3 regions of the Streptomyces sp. NBC_00287 genome follow, and region 3 is predicted to be linked to each of the others. Evidence: riboswitches for the same ligand, from Rfam matches in the RefSeq annotation. Region 3 holds a riboswitch; each other region holds the start of a gene.
What was found. A riboswitch is a leader RNA that binds a small molecule or an ion and turns the genes downstream of it on or off. The one in region 3 is predicted to bind cyclic di-AMP.

Region 1 (3,266 bases), 2.6 Mb from region 3:
CTTGGCAAACGCCCCCCGCAGCAACGCCCTGAAGGCGTCCACAGCAGGCGCCGCCCCCTCCGACCGCCGGGCGACCGAGATCGTACGGCGCAACTCGCCCCCTTCCAGCGCCCGCATCCCCACCGGCGTGACCGCCGTCCGCGCCACCATCTCCGGTACGACACCGACCCCGAGCCCCGCACTGACCAGCGCGCACACCAGCGCGTACACCGGGGTCTCCACCAGCACCGACGGCGTGGCCCCGGCCCGGGCCAGTACCGCCTCCACCCCCTGCCGGGCCGGATGATCCGGCGCCATGCTGATCAGTGGCTGCCCGGCGAGCTCGCTCAGCGGGAGCCGCGAGGTCCCCTCGGCCAGGGCATGCCCGGGGGCGGTCACCAGGACCAGCTCCTCCACCAGCACCGGCTCCAGCGTGACGGAGGCCGGCACCGCCACCGCTTCCGCCGGCTCGTAGGTGTGCGTCAGCGCCAGATCGATCTCCCCGGCGGCCACCGCGGCGACCCCGGCGGGCGGTTCGTGGTTGGCGACGGTCAGCTCCACATCCGGGTGGGCCCGGCGGAACGCGCTGAGCACCGGCGGCAGCAGATGGACGCCCGCGGTCTGGAAGGTGCCGAGCCGGAGCGTGCCCCCGGACAGACCGGTGAGGCGGGCCAGTTCATGCCGGGCGCGGTCCAGTTCGTCCAGCACCCGGCGGGCCCGCGTCACCAGCAGCTCGCCCGCGCCGGTGAGCCGGGCGCCGCGATGGTGCCGGACGAGCAGGGGTGTGCCCGCCTCCCGCTCCAGCTTCGCCAGCTGCTGGGAGAGTGCGGGAGCGGTGTAGCCGAGCCGCTCGGCGGCCCGGGTGATCGAACCGGCCTCGGCGACCGCGACGAGCGCCGCGAGCCGGGTGGGGTCGTACATGGTCCTGGCACCTGCCTAAAGCATTGCTTAAGGGAGACCCAGGATATTCGAAATACCTGCTGAAGGCTCAGTCGCGGCAGGCTGGCTGCCATGGATGGACAGCTCCTCGCCTTCACCGGGGTCGCCGCCGGCATGGTCGCCATGCCCGGGGCCGACTTCACCGTCGTCGTACGCAACGCCCTCGTCTCGCGCCGGGCCGGGATCGCCTGCGCCCTGGGCGTCGCGGGCGGGCTGCTGCTGCACACGGCGCTGGCGGTCGCGGGGGTCGCCGCGGTCCTGGCCGCGGTGCCTGCACTGTTCCGGACGCTCCAACTGCTGGGTGGCGCCTATGTGTTGTACCTGGGTATACGGACTCTGCTGGCCCTGCGCCGACCGCGGACGGCCGCTGTCGAGGAGGCGGCGACGGCCGCGCGTCCGCTGCGGCAGGGGTTCGTCACCAACGCCCTCAATCCCAAGGCGCCGATCACCTTCCTCAGTCTGCTGCCGCAGTTCGTGCCCGCCGGCGCACCCGCGCTGCCGCGCACGCTGCTCCTGGCGCTGATCGTGGTGGTGCTCGCCCTGCTGTGGTTCCCGGCCGTGGCACTGCTCGTGGACCGGCTCGGCCGCCGGCTGCGCCGACCGCGCGCCGCCCGGCTCGTCGAGACCGTCACCGGCACCGCGCTGACGGCCCTGGGCGCGCTGCTGCTGCTCGAGGCGGCGGCCTGAGCACCCGTCAGGGCGGCGGCGTGTCAGGGACGCCGCCGCCCGTCGGGGCAGCCGGTCAGCTCACCCGGCCGTACCAGACGCTCTTGGTCCAGATCTTCTGCAGCCTCACCACGTCCCCGGACTTCGGGGCGTGCCAGATCTTCCCCTTCCCGGCGTAGATGCCGACGTGGTAGACGTTCGACCCCGAGTGGAAGAACACGAGGTCGCCCGCCTTGCGGCTCTTGGCGGAGATGTGGCGCGACTTGTTGTACTGCTGGGCCGCCGTACGAGGCAGCTTCTTGCCCGCCTTCTTGTACGAGTACAGCGTGAGCCCGGAGCAGTCGAAGCGGTGCGGTCCGACAGCCCCCCACTTGTACGGGGAGCCCTGCTTGGAGGCCGCGACCTGGAGTGCCTTCGTCGCCGGTGTGGCCGCCTCCGCTTCGGCGGAGAGGCCAGGGGCCACGATCGAGCCGCCCACGGCGGCGATGGTGAGAGCCGAGGCCGTACCGGCCCGGGCCATCAGCGACGGGACACGATTGAGCGCAGTCATGCGCAACCCTTCGTCAGCCGCCTGTGAAGGATGACCTGTCGGATTCGGGCTGGCGAAGTTGCCCGGCCGCTGACGCGGCTTCACCCCAAGGGCTGCTCGGCACGGACTTCCGTGCCGGCGACCCGTCGTGCTCGGGTCCTCCACTCCTGCCGATCCACTCCTGTCGACCGGTCATCCGGGCGGCGGCAGGACTCGGCGTCCGCCCGGACCGCCCCGCCGCTGTGGCGGGGGCTTGTCGTCAGACAGGGATCTTGGCTCACGGATGTCCGAAAATCCCAACGGAACCGGGGATTTGTGGCGTTACTCACCACTCACCCGTTCGGGTGGACGCTGCTCCGTTCGAACTAGCGTCGAGGCGCCGGGGGATGCCCGGACCAGCATCGGAACGTCTGTTTCGGTTCTGAGGCTACGCGCGTTGCGCAACCCTGACGGGCCGGCAAAAGGAGACACGGCTACGCCGAAAGGGGGTACCTCGTTTGGTCCGTTTCAACTCCGGCCCGGACGCCTCGTCGCCACCGCGAGATGTCCGGACCGGGCCCACGTGCGTCAACTGTCCGAGCGCGGCGGCACCGTGACACGAGCCGTGCGGCGTTCGCCGTCCAGCACACGCAGCGCACGCGCCAGCGTGGGGGCGTGCACCTCGGTCTCGCCCCGCTGGTGCATGAGCGCCAGTGCGTCCCGCAGTTCGGCCGCCTTGGTGACCAACGCCTGGGCGGCGCGCAGCCCGCGGTAGGTGTCGCCGTGGTGCGCGGGGTTGATCCGCCCGAGCAGATCGACCACATCGAGGTAACGGTCGATCAACTCGCCCTCGGCGCGCGTCAGGGCGGGCAGGGGCGGCAGCTCCGGTGGCAGCATCCGCGGGTCACCTCATGGCCTTGCGGCTCGGGATGAGGGCGTCCACCAGGCCGTACTCCATGGCCGCCCGGGCGTCGAGCACCTTGTCCCGCTCGATGTCCGCGCGCACTTGCTCGGGGTCGCGCCCGGTGTGCCGTACGAGCATCTCCTCCAGGCGGGCCCGAATGCGCGTCAACTCCTCGGCCTGGATGGCCAGATCGCTGGCCTGGCCCTCGATCGGCTCGGGCAGCGAGGGCTGGCTGAGCACCACGCGTGCACCCGGCAGGGCGAACCGCTT
Region 2 (3,266 bases), 4.0 Mb from region 3:
GTCACCGCGATGGACAGGCCGGCCCGGTCCTTGCCGGCCGCGCAGTGCATCAGGGCCGGGACGCTGTCCTCGGCGAGGGAGTGCAGCACCTGGGAGTGCTCGGCGGTGCGCTCCTTGACGATCGTGCGATATGACTCGATCATCCGGTTCGCGGCTTTGCCGTCGTCCAGGATCTCCCGCAGCTGCTCGATCTCGCCGTCGCGGACCATCTTCCAGAACTCGGCGCCGTCCGCGGGGTCGGTCAGCGGGAGGTTCACATTCCGGACACCCGGCAGCTCGACGTCGGGGCCCTCCAGCTTCTGGTCCGCTGCGTTGCGGAAGTCGAAGATCGTGTGCAGGCCGAGGGAGTCGAGGAACGCCGCGTCCTGTTCGGTCGCGTGCGCGAGGTGGCCGCTGCGGAACAGCACTCCGTGCCGCACCCGCCGTCCGTCCGTGGTCGGCAGCCCGCCCACATCACGGAAGTTGCGCACTGCGGCCAGCTCGGGCTCGGTCGACGGGACCTGCTGCGTCACTTGGGCTCCTCCCACCGGATCCCGCCGACTCGGCTCGCCGACGGGCACGCCTCGACGATACGACATGAGTACTGGCCGGCCATTGAATGAGGCAAAACGGGCGAACAACGTTGAAACCCTGCTGATTCATCGCGGGTTTACTGGTCGACCTTGATGTGACACTTCGCCGCCTGCGTCGCTTCTGAGTGTTCTGTCCGAATTGCAGCCTTCATTCCAACTCGCTCTGGAATAAAGGAGTGTGGAGCATCGTCACGTGAGCAGCGTCATATTCGTGACCGAGCGTCGCCCGTCATGTTCACGTAATTCAGGCGGTTTTCAAGGGCATTTGCCGGAACCGGGCATGCCTTAATGCACAGAAAGTGACTGGGAATTCTCACAAGGGATCAAGAGGTATGCCTTCGGGTGGAACCTTCTGCTTGTCCCTTTGCGTCTTGGTCGCTTACGTTCGCCACCAATCCGAGCGGACGCCGAATCCTGCCACTGCTCGGAATCCGCACACACTCACCCGTACATGGCAGGAGCGGGGGACCCACAGGCACCACCGCCTGGTCCGGTCTCCGGAACAGGCTTGGGGTCAAGTCGCGCCCAGCGCGCGGCCGGACATCTCCAGTCCGAACCCGACAGCTCACCTCGTAGGCGCCGGAGAGGAATTCGCCATGCCCGCGAAGGGTAAGCACCGCCGTCCCAAGACCTTGCGCTTCACCCGCTCGATCGCCGTCGCCGGAACCGGTGGCGCCGCGCTCGCCCTCCCGTTCCTGGGAGCCACCGGCGCCCACGCGGCCCCGTCGCAGTCCGTTTCGGAAAAGGCCGTTCAGTCGGTCCAGTCGGCTCAGACCGCGGACAAGAAGGCGGCCGAGAAGAAGGCCACCAAGAAGAAGGCAGTCGCGAAGACGTACACGGTGCGGTCGGGGGACTACCTTTCGAAGATCGCGAACGAGCAGAACGTCAGCGGTGGCTGGGAGAAGCTCTACCAGGACAACCGTGAGGCCGTCGGCGACGACCCGGCGCTGATCCACCCCGGCCTGAAGTTGTCGATCGGCAAGAAGGCCGCGACGACGGACACCGCCGAGAAGCCGGCTGCCAAGTCCTCCGCGAAGTCCTCTTCGAACTCCGCCAAGTCATCGGAGGCTTCGCAGTCCGCCGAGTCCAAGGCGACCACCACCACGCAGGCCGCCCAGTCCTCCGCCAGTGGCTTCACCGCTCCGGTCTCCGGCTCCGGCGTCGGCACCGCTTACAAGGTCGCGGGCAGCATGTGGTCCAGCGGCTACCACACCGGCGTCGACTTCGTCGTCCCGAGCGGTACCTCCCTGAAGGCCGTGGGCGCGGGCACCGTCGTCTCGGCCGGCTGGGCGGGCGCGTACGGCAACCAGGTCGTCATCCAGCTCGCCGACGGCCACTATGCGCAGTACGCCCACCTGTCCTCGCTGTCCGTCTCCAGCGGTCAGTCGGTGACGGCGGGCCAGCAGGTCGGTCTCTCCGGTTCGACCGGCAACTCGACCGGCCCGCACCTGCACTTCGAGATCCGCACCACGCCGGACTACGGCTCGGACGTCGACCCGGTCGCCTACCTCAGCTCCAAGGGCGTCTCCGTCGGCTGACGGACGTATCGCTGAAGAACCACCTGCCTGACACGCCTCCGAAGGCCGGACCCCCGATCCCCGGGTCCGGCCTTCGGTGTTGTCCGGCCCTCCGAGGGGTAAGCGCTTTCTGTCGCTGATCACCCGAAGGAGCCGTGTCCCATGACGACCACACGTAGAGCATTCGGTGCCCTGGCCGCCGGAGCCGCCCTGGCGGCCCTCGCCCCGGCGGCCGCGAGCGCGTCGCCCCGCCACCGCCGCCTCCTCGCCCGCGACGACTTCCACCATGGCCTCCGTCAATGGGCCGTGGAACTGGAGAAGGGCGGCAGTGTCACCGCCGCCCGCGGCACCCTGGAGGTCGACGTGCCCGCGGGGGCGACGATCTGGTTCCGGGAGCGGTTCGAAGGCCCGTACGTCCTGGAGTACACCGCCACACCCGTCTCCGAGGGCGGGGTCAACGACCGGGTCTCCGACCTCAACAACTTCTGGAACGCCGTCGACGTCCGTTCCCCCGACGACCTCTTCGCCACACCGAGGGGCGGGGCGCTGGCCGAGTACGACTACCTCAAGACGTACTACTCCGGCTACGGCGCCAACTACAACACCACGACGCGGCTGCGCCGGTACGTCGGCGAGGCCGGGGTGCGTCCGCTGCTCTACGACTACACCGAGCCGCTGCTGGTGCCGAACGAGCCGAACCGGGTCCGGATCGTCTCCGACGGCCCGACCGTCCAGTGGTGGAACAACGGGCGGCTCGTCTTCGACTACACCGACCCCGAGCCGTACACGGGCGGGCACTTCGCCTTCCGTACCACCTGGAGTCATTTCCGGATCACTGACTTCCGGGTGCGGCGATTGACTCCGTCTGGCGATTGACGCCTCAACAGCCCTGATCCGAGGTCTATTCCGGAATTGGTGAAGGCTTTAGGAGTGGCTTATCTCACCGCCCGTCAACCCCTGCCTACGGTCGCGTAGGTCACATTCGAAGGTGAATCATGAGCCGATGTGGCAGACGATTCGAAGAGTGACAACAGAGCAGTGATCGGGTCGTACGTGGCGGTGGGGGACAGCTTCACCGAGGGCGTCGGTGACCCCGGCCCGGACGGGGCGTTCGTCGGCTGGGCCGACCGGTTCGCGGTGCTGCTCGCGGACCGCCGGCCCGAGGGCGACTTCAGTT
Region 3 (3,266 bases):
CTCCTCGGCGCCTCGGGCGCGAGCGCTGCCGAGGGCACGACCTGGGACCGGGTCGCGGAGTGCGAGAGCGGTGCCTCCTGGAGCGAGAACAGCGGCAACGGCTATTACGGCGGTCTCCAGGTCACCCAGGAGAACTGGGAGCGGTACGGCGGCACGACGTACGCCGCCAGCGCGGACCAGGCCAGCCGCTCCCAGCAGATAGCCGTCGCCGAGCGCATCCTCGCCGACCAGGGTCTCGCCGTCTGGCCGACCTGCGGCCCGCTCTCCGGCCTTGACGCCGAGTCGGGTTCGGTCGACATCGACACGGGCGTGGCGAGCGATGAGCCCGCTTCACCCGACTCCTCCGCTTCACCCGACTCCTCCGCTTCACCCGATTCATCCGGTTTGCTGGACTCCATCGACGGCGACTCCTCCGACTCGAAGTCCGATTCCTCCCCCTCGCCCGAGGCTACGGCCAACTCGGCTAAGTCGGACAAGTCCTCCAACTCCCCGGAGGCTGGGGAGTCCGCGGAACCCTCGACATCCCCCGAGAGCGACCCCTCTCAGGAAGTCGACAGCGAACCCACAGCCACCCCAGGGCGGGACAACTCGGACAACTCCGGTCAGACCGAAGGTGATTCCGCCCTCACCGACACCGGCTCCACCACCGAAAACGGCACCGGCACCGGCCGCCATCGCGGCGAACCCGCCGAAGAGGGTGCCGAAGAAGCCGACGGCTCGTACGTCGTCCGCGTCGGCGACAGTCTCGTGGGCATCGCGGACTCCCTTGACCTGAACGGCGGATGGCGCGGCCTCTACGCCGCCAACAAGTCGACCGTCGGTACCGACCCGGACCTCATCCTTCCCGGTCAGACCCTTGAAGTAGGGGTCGAACCGGTCGAAAAGCAGCGGTAGTTCACGTCACGCTTCGCGCTGAATGTCCGGTTTGGCGAAAGTGTGGGATGAGTCTCAGAAGCCCTGATCGTCTTTGAAATTCCGCGGATCGCCTGTCTACGGTCAGGACCGCTCGCCAACACGAGCCCCGGCTGCCGCAACGCCGAATCCTGCCAGCGGCCGTACGGGAACAGTCGTCGCGTCATGCGCCGTAGGCAGGAGCGGGGGACCCAAGGTAAGCGCCGGGACCGGCAGTTGAGGCAGCTCAACAGACGGCACCGGCTTGGGGTGAAGCCGCGCGACCAGGAGCCGAAAGGCGACGGTCCGCGGCCGGGCAACTCAACCGGCCCGAACCCGACAGCTCACCTCGCAGGCGTCGGTGAGGGGATCGATCCATGCTGTTTTCCGGCAAGGGCAAGCACCGTCGTCCGTCCAAGGCCACTCGCGCCATCGCCATCGCCGGCGTCACCGGCGCCGCTGTCGCCGCCCCGCTGATGGCGGCCGGCAACGCCTCCGCCGCCACCGCCTCCGAGTGGGACACCGTCGCCCAGTGCGAGTCCGGCGGCAACTGGTCCATCAACACCGGCAACGGCTACTACGGCGGTCTGCAGTTCTCCGCCTCCACCTGGGCCGCGTACGGCGGCACGCAGTACGCCTCCACCGCCGACCAGGCCAGCAAGGCCCAGCAGATCGAGATAGCCGAGAAGGTCCTCGCCGGCCAGGGCAAGGGCGCCTGGCCGCACTGCGGCACCGGCCTGTCGAGCGCCGCGTACACCGGCGGCTCCAGCTCCACCGGCTCCACCGAGAGCAGCACCGAGACCCGTTCGACCGAGGAGCAGTCCGCCTCGCGTTCGACCGAGCGTCCGGCGCAGAAGACGCAGAAGACCGTCACCACCCCGACCGGCAAGAAGGTCAAGAAGGGCGACGGCGAGTACAAGGTCGTCAAGGGTGACACCCTCAGCACCATCGCCGAGGAGCACGACGTCAAGGGCGGCTGGGAGAAGCTCTTCCAGCTGAACAAGGACATCGTCGCGGACGCCGACCTGATCTACCCCGGTCAGCAGCTGCACCTCAAGTAATCCCGTAGCCGAACCACAGGCCCCTCATATCGGTGTCCTCCATACTGGAGGCCTCGTGAGGGTCACCCCCCGTCCCCACGGGCTCCCCGCTCCGGTGCGTGTTCCCCCGTACGCACCGGAGCGGGGTTTTCTTTTCCGGTAGTTCACCGCCCCTTTGTTCCGTGGAGAAACAATGGGTACCGTCTGTCCTTGTCCACGGGACGGTCGGTCGGCTGGCCTATGTCCCTCAGGCGGTTAGGCTCTAGTCGCAAGGCTCACTGCCCCGCACTTCCAGCGTCACATCCCATGAAGGAGATGCTCGTGCCGTCCATCGACGTCGTCGTAGCCCGGGAAATCCTGGACTCCCGAGGCAACCCCACGGTCGAGGTCGAGGTCGGCCTCGACGACGGCAGCACGGGTCGTGCCGCCGTTCCGTCCGGCGCGTCCACCGGCGCCTTCGAGGCCATCGAGCTCCGCGACGGTGACCCGAACCGCTACCAGGGCAAGGGTGTCGAGAAGGCCGTCCTCGCCGTCATCGAGCAGATCGGCCCGGAGCTGGTCGGCTACGACGCCACCGAGCAGCGCCTGATCGACCAGGCGATGTTCGACCTGGACGCCACCGACAACAAGGGCTCCCTCGGCGCCAACGCCATCCTCGGCGTCTCGCTCGCCGTCGCCCACGCCGCCTCCGAGGCCAGCGACCTCCCGCTCTTCCGCTACCTGGGCGGCCCGAACGCGCACCTGCTGCCGGTGCCGATGATGAACATCCTGAACGGCGGCTCGCACGCCGACTCCAACGTGGACATCCAGGAGTTCATGATCGCCCCGATCGGCGCGGAGTCCTTCTCCGAGGCGCTGCGCTGGGGCACCGAGGTCTACCACACCCTCAAGAAGGTCCTGAAGACGAAGGGCCTGTCCACCGGCCTGGGCGACGAGGGCGGCTTCGCCCCGAACCTGGACTCCAACCGCGCCGCCCTCGACCTCATCCTCGAGGCCATCAAGGAAGCCGGTTACACCCCCGGCGAGCAGATCGCCCTCGCGCTCGACGTCGCCGCCTCCGAGTTCTACAAGGACGGCGTCTACTCCTTCGAGGGCAAGGACCGCTCCGCCGCCGAGATGACGGAGTACTACGCCGAGCTCGTCGAGGCGTACCCGCTCGTGTCCATCGAGGACCCGCTGTTCGAGGACGACTGGGCCGGCTGGAAGACCATCACCGACAAGCTCGGTGACAAGGTCCAGCTCGTCGGCGACGACCTGTTCGTCACCAACCCGGAGCGCCTGGCCCGCGGCATCGAGGACGGCGCCGCCAACGCGCTGCTCGTGAAGGTGAACCAG

Region 1: another riboswitch for cyclic di-AMP. It lies ahead of OHT76_RS06490 (C40 family peptidase); the one in region 3 lies ahead of OHT76_RS18180 (transglycosylase family protein).
Region 2: another riboswitch for cyclic di-AMP. It lies ahead of OHT76_RS36490 (LysM peptidoglycan-binding domain-containing M23 family metallopeptidase); the one in region 3 lies ahead of OHT76_RS18180 (transglycosylase family protein).

Annotation. Positions count from the first base shown of each region.
Region 1 is NZ_CP108053.1:1,444,617-1,447,882, reverse strand. It holds gene OHT76_RS06500 (LysR family transcriptional regulator) at 1-900, opposite strand, end outside; gene OHT76_RS06505 (ATP-binding protein) at 1-32, shown strand, start outside; gene OHT76_RS06495 (LysE family translocator) at 991-1,605, shown strand; gene OHT76_RS06490 (C40 family peptidase) at 1,661-2,134, opposite strand; cyclic di-AMP (ydaO/yuaA leader) riboswitch at 2,138-2,264, opposite strand; gene OHT76_RS06485 (hypothetical protein) at 2,681-2,989, opposite strand; gene OHT76_RS06480 (ATP-dependent Clp protease proteolytic subunit) at 2,997-3,266, opposite strand, start outside.
Region 2 is NZ_CP108053.1:8,053,581-8,056,846, forward strand. It holds gene OHT76_RS36485 (tyrosine-protein phosphatase) at 1-512, opposite strand, end outside; cyclic di-AMP (ydaO/yuaA leader) riboswitch at 1,001-1,164, shown strand; gene OHT76_RS36490 (LysM peptidoglycan-binding domain-containing M23 family metallopeptidase) at 1,169-2,110, shown strand; gene OHT76_RS36495 (DUF6250 domain-containing protein) at 2,252-2,965, shown strand; gene OHT76_RS36500 (SGNH/GDSL hydrolase family protein) at 3,128-3,266, shown strand, end outside.
Region 3 is NZ_CP108053.1:4,010,111-4,013,376, reverse strand. It holds gene OHT76_RS18185 (transglycosylase family protein) at 1-894, shown strand, start outside; cyclic di-AMP (ydaO/yuaA leader) riboswitch at 1,071-1,264, shown strand; gene OHT76_RS18180 (transglycosylase family protein) at 1,269-1,952, shown strand; gene eno (phosphopyruvate hydratase) at 2,253-3,266, shown strand, end outside.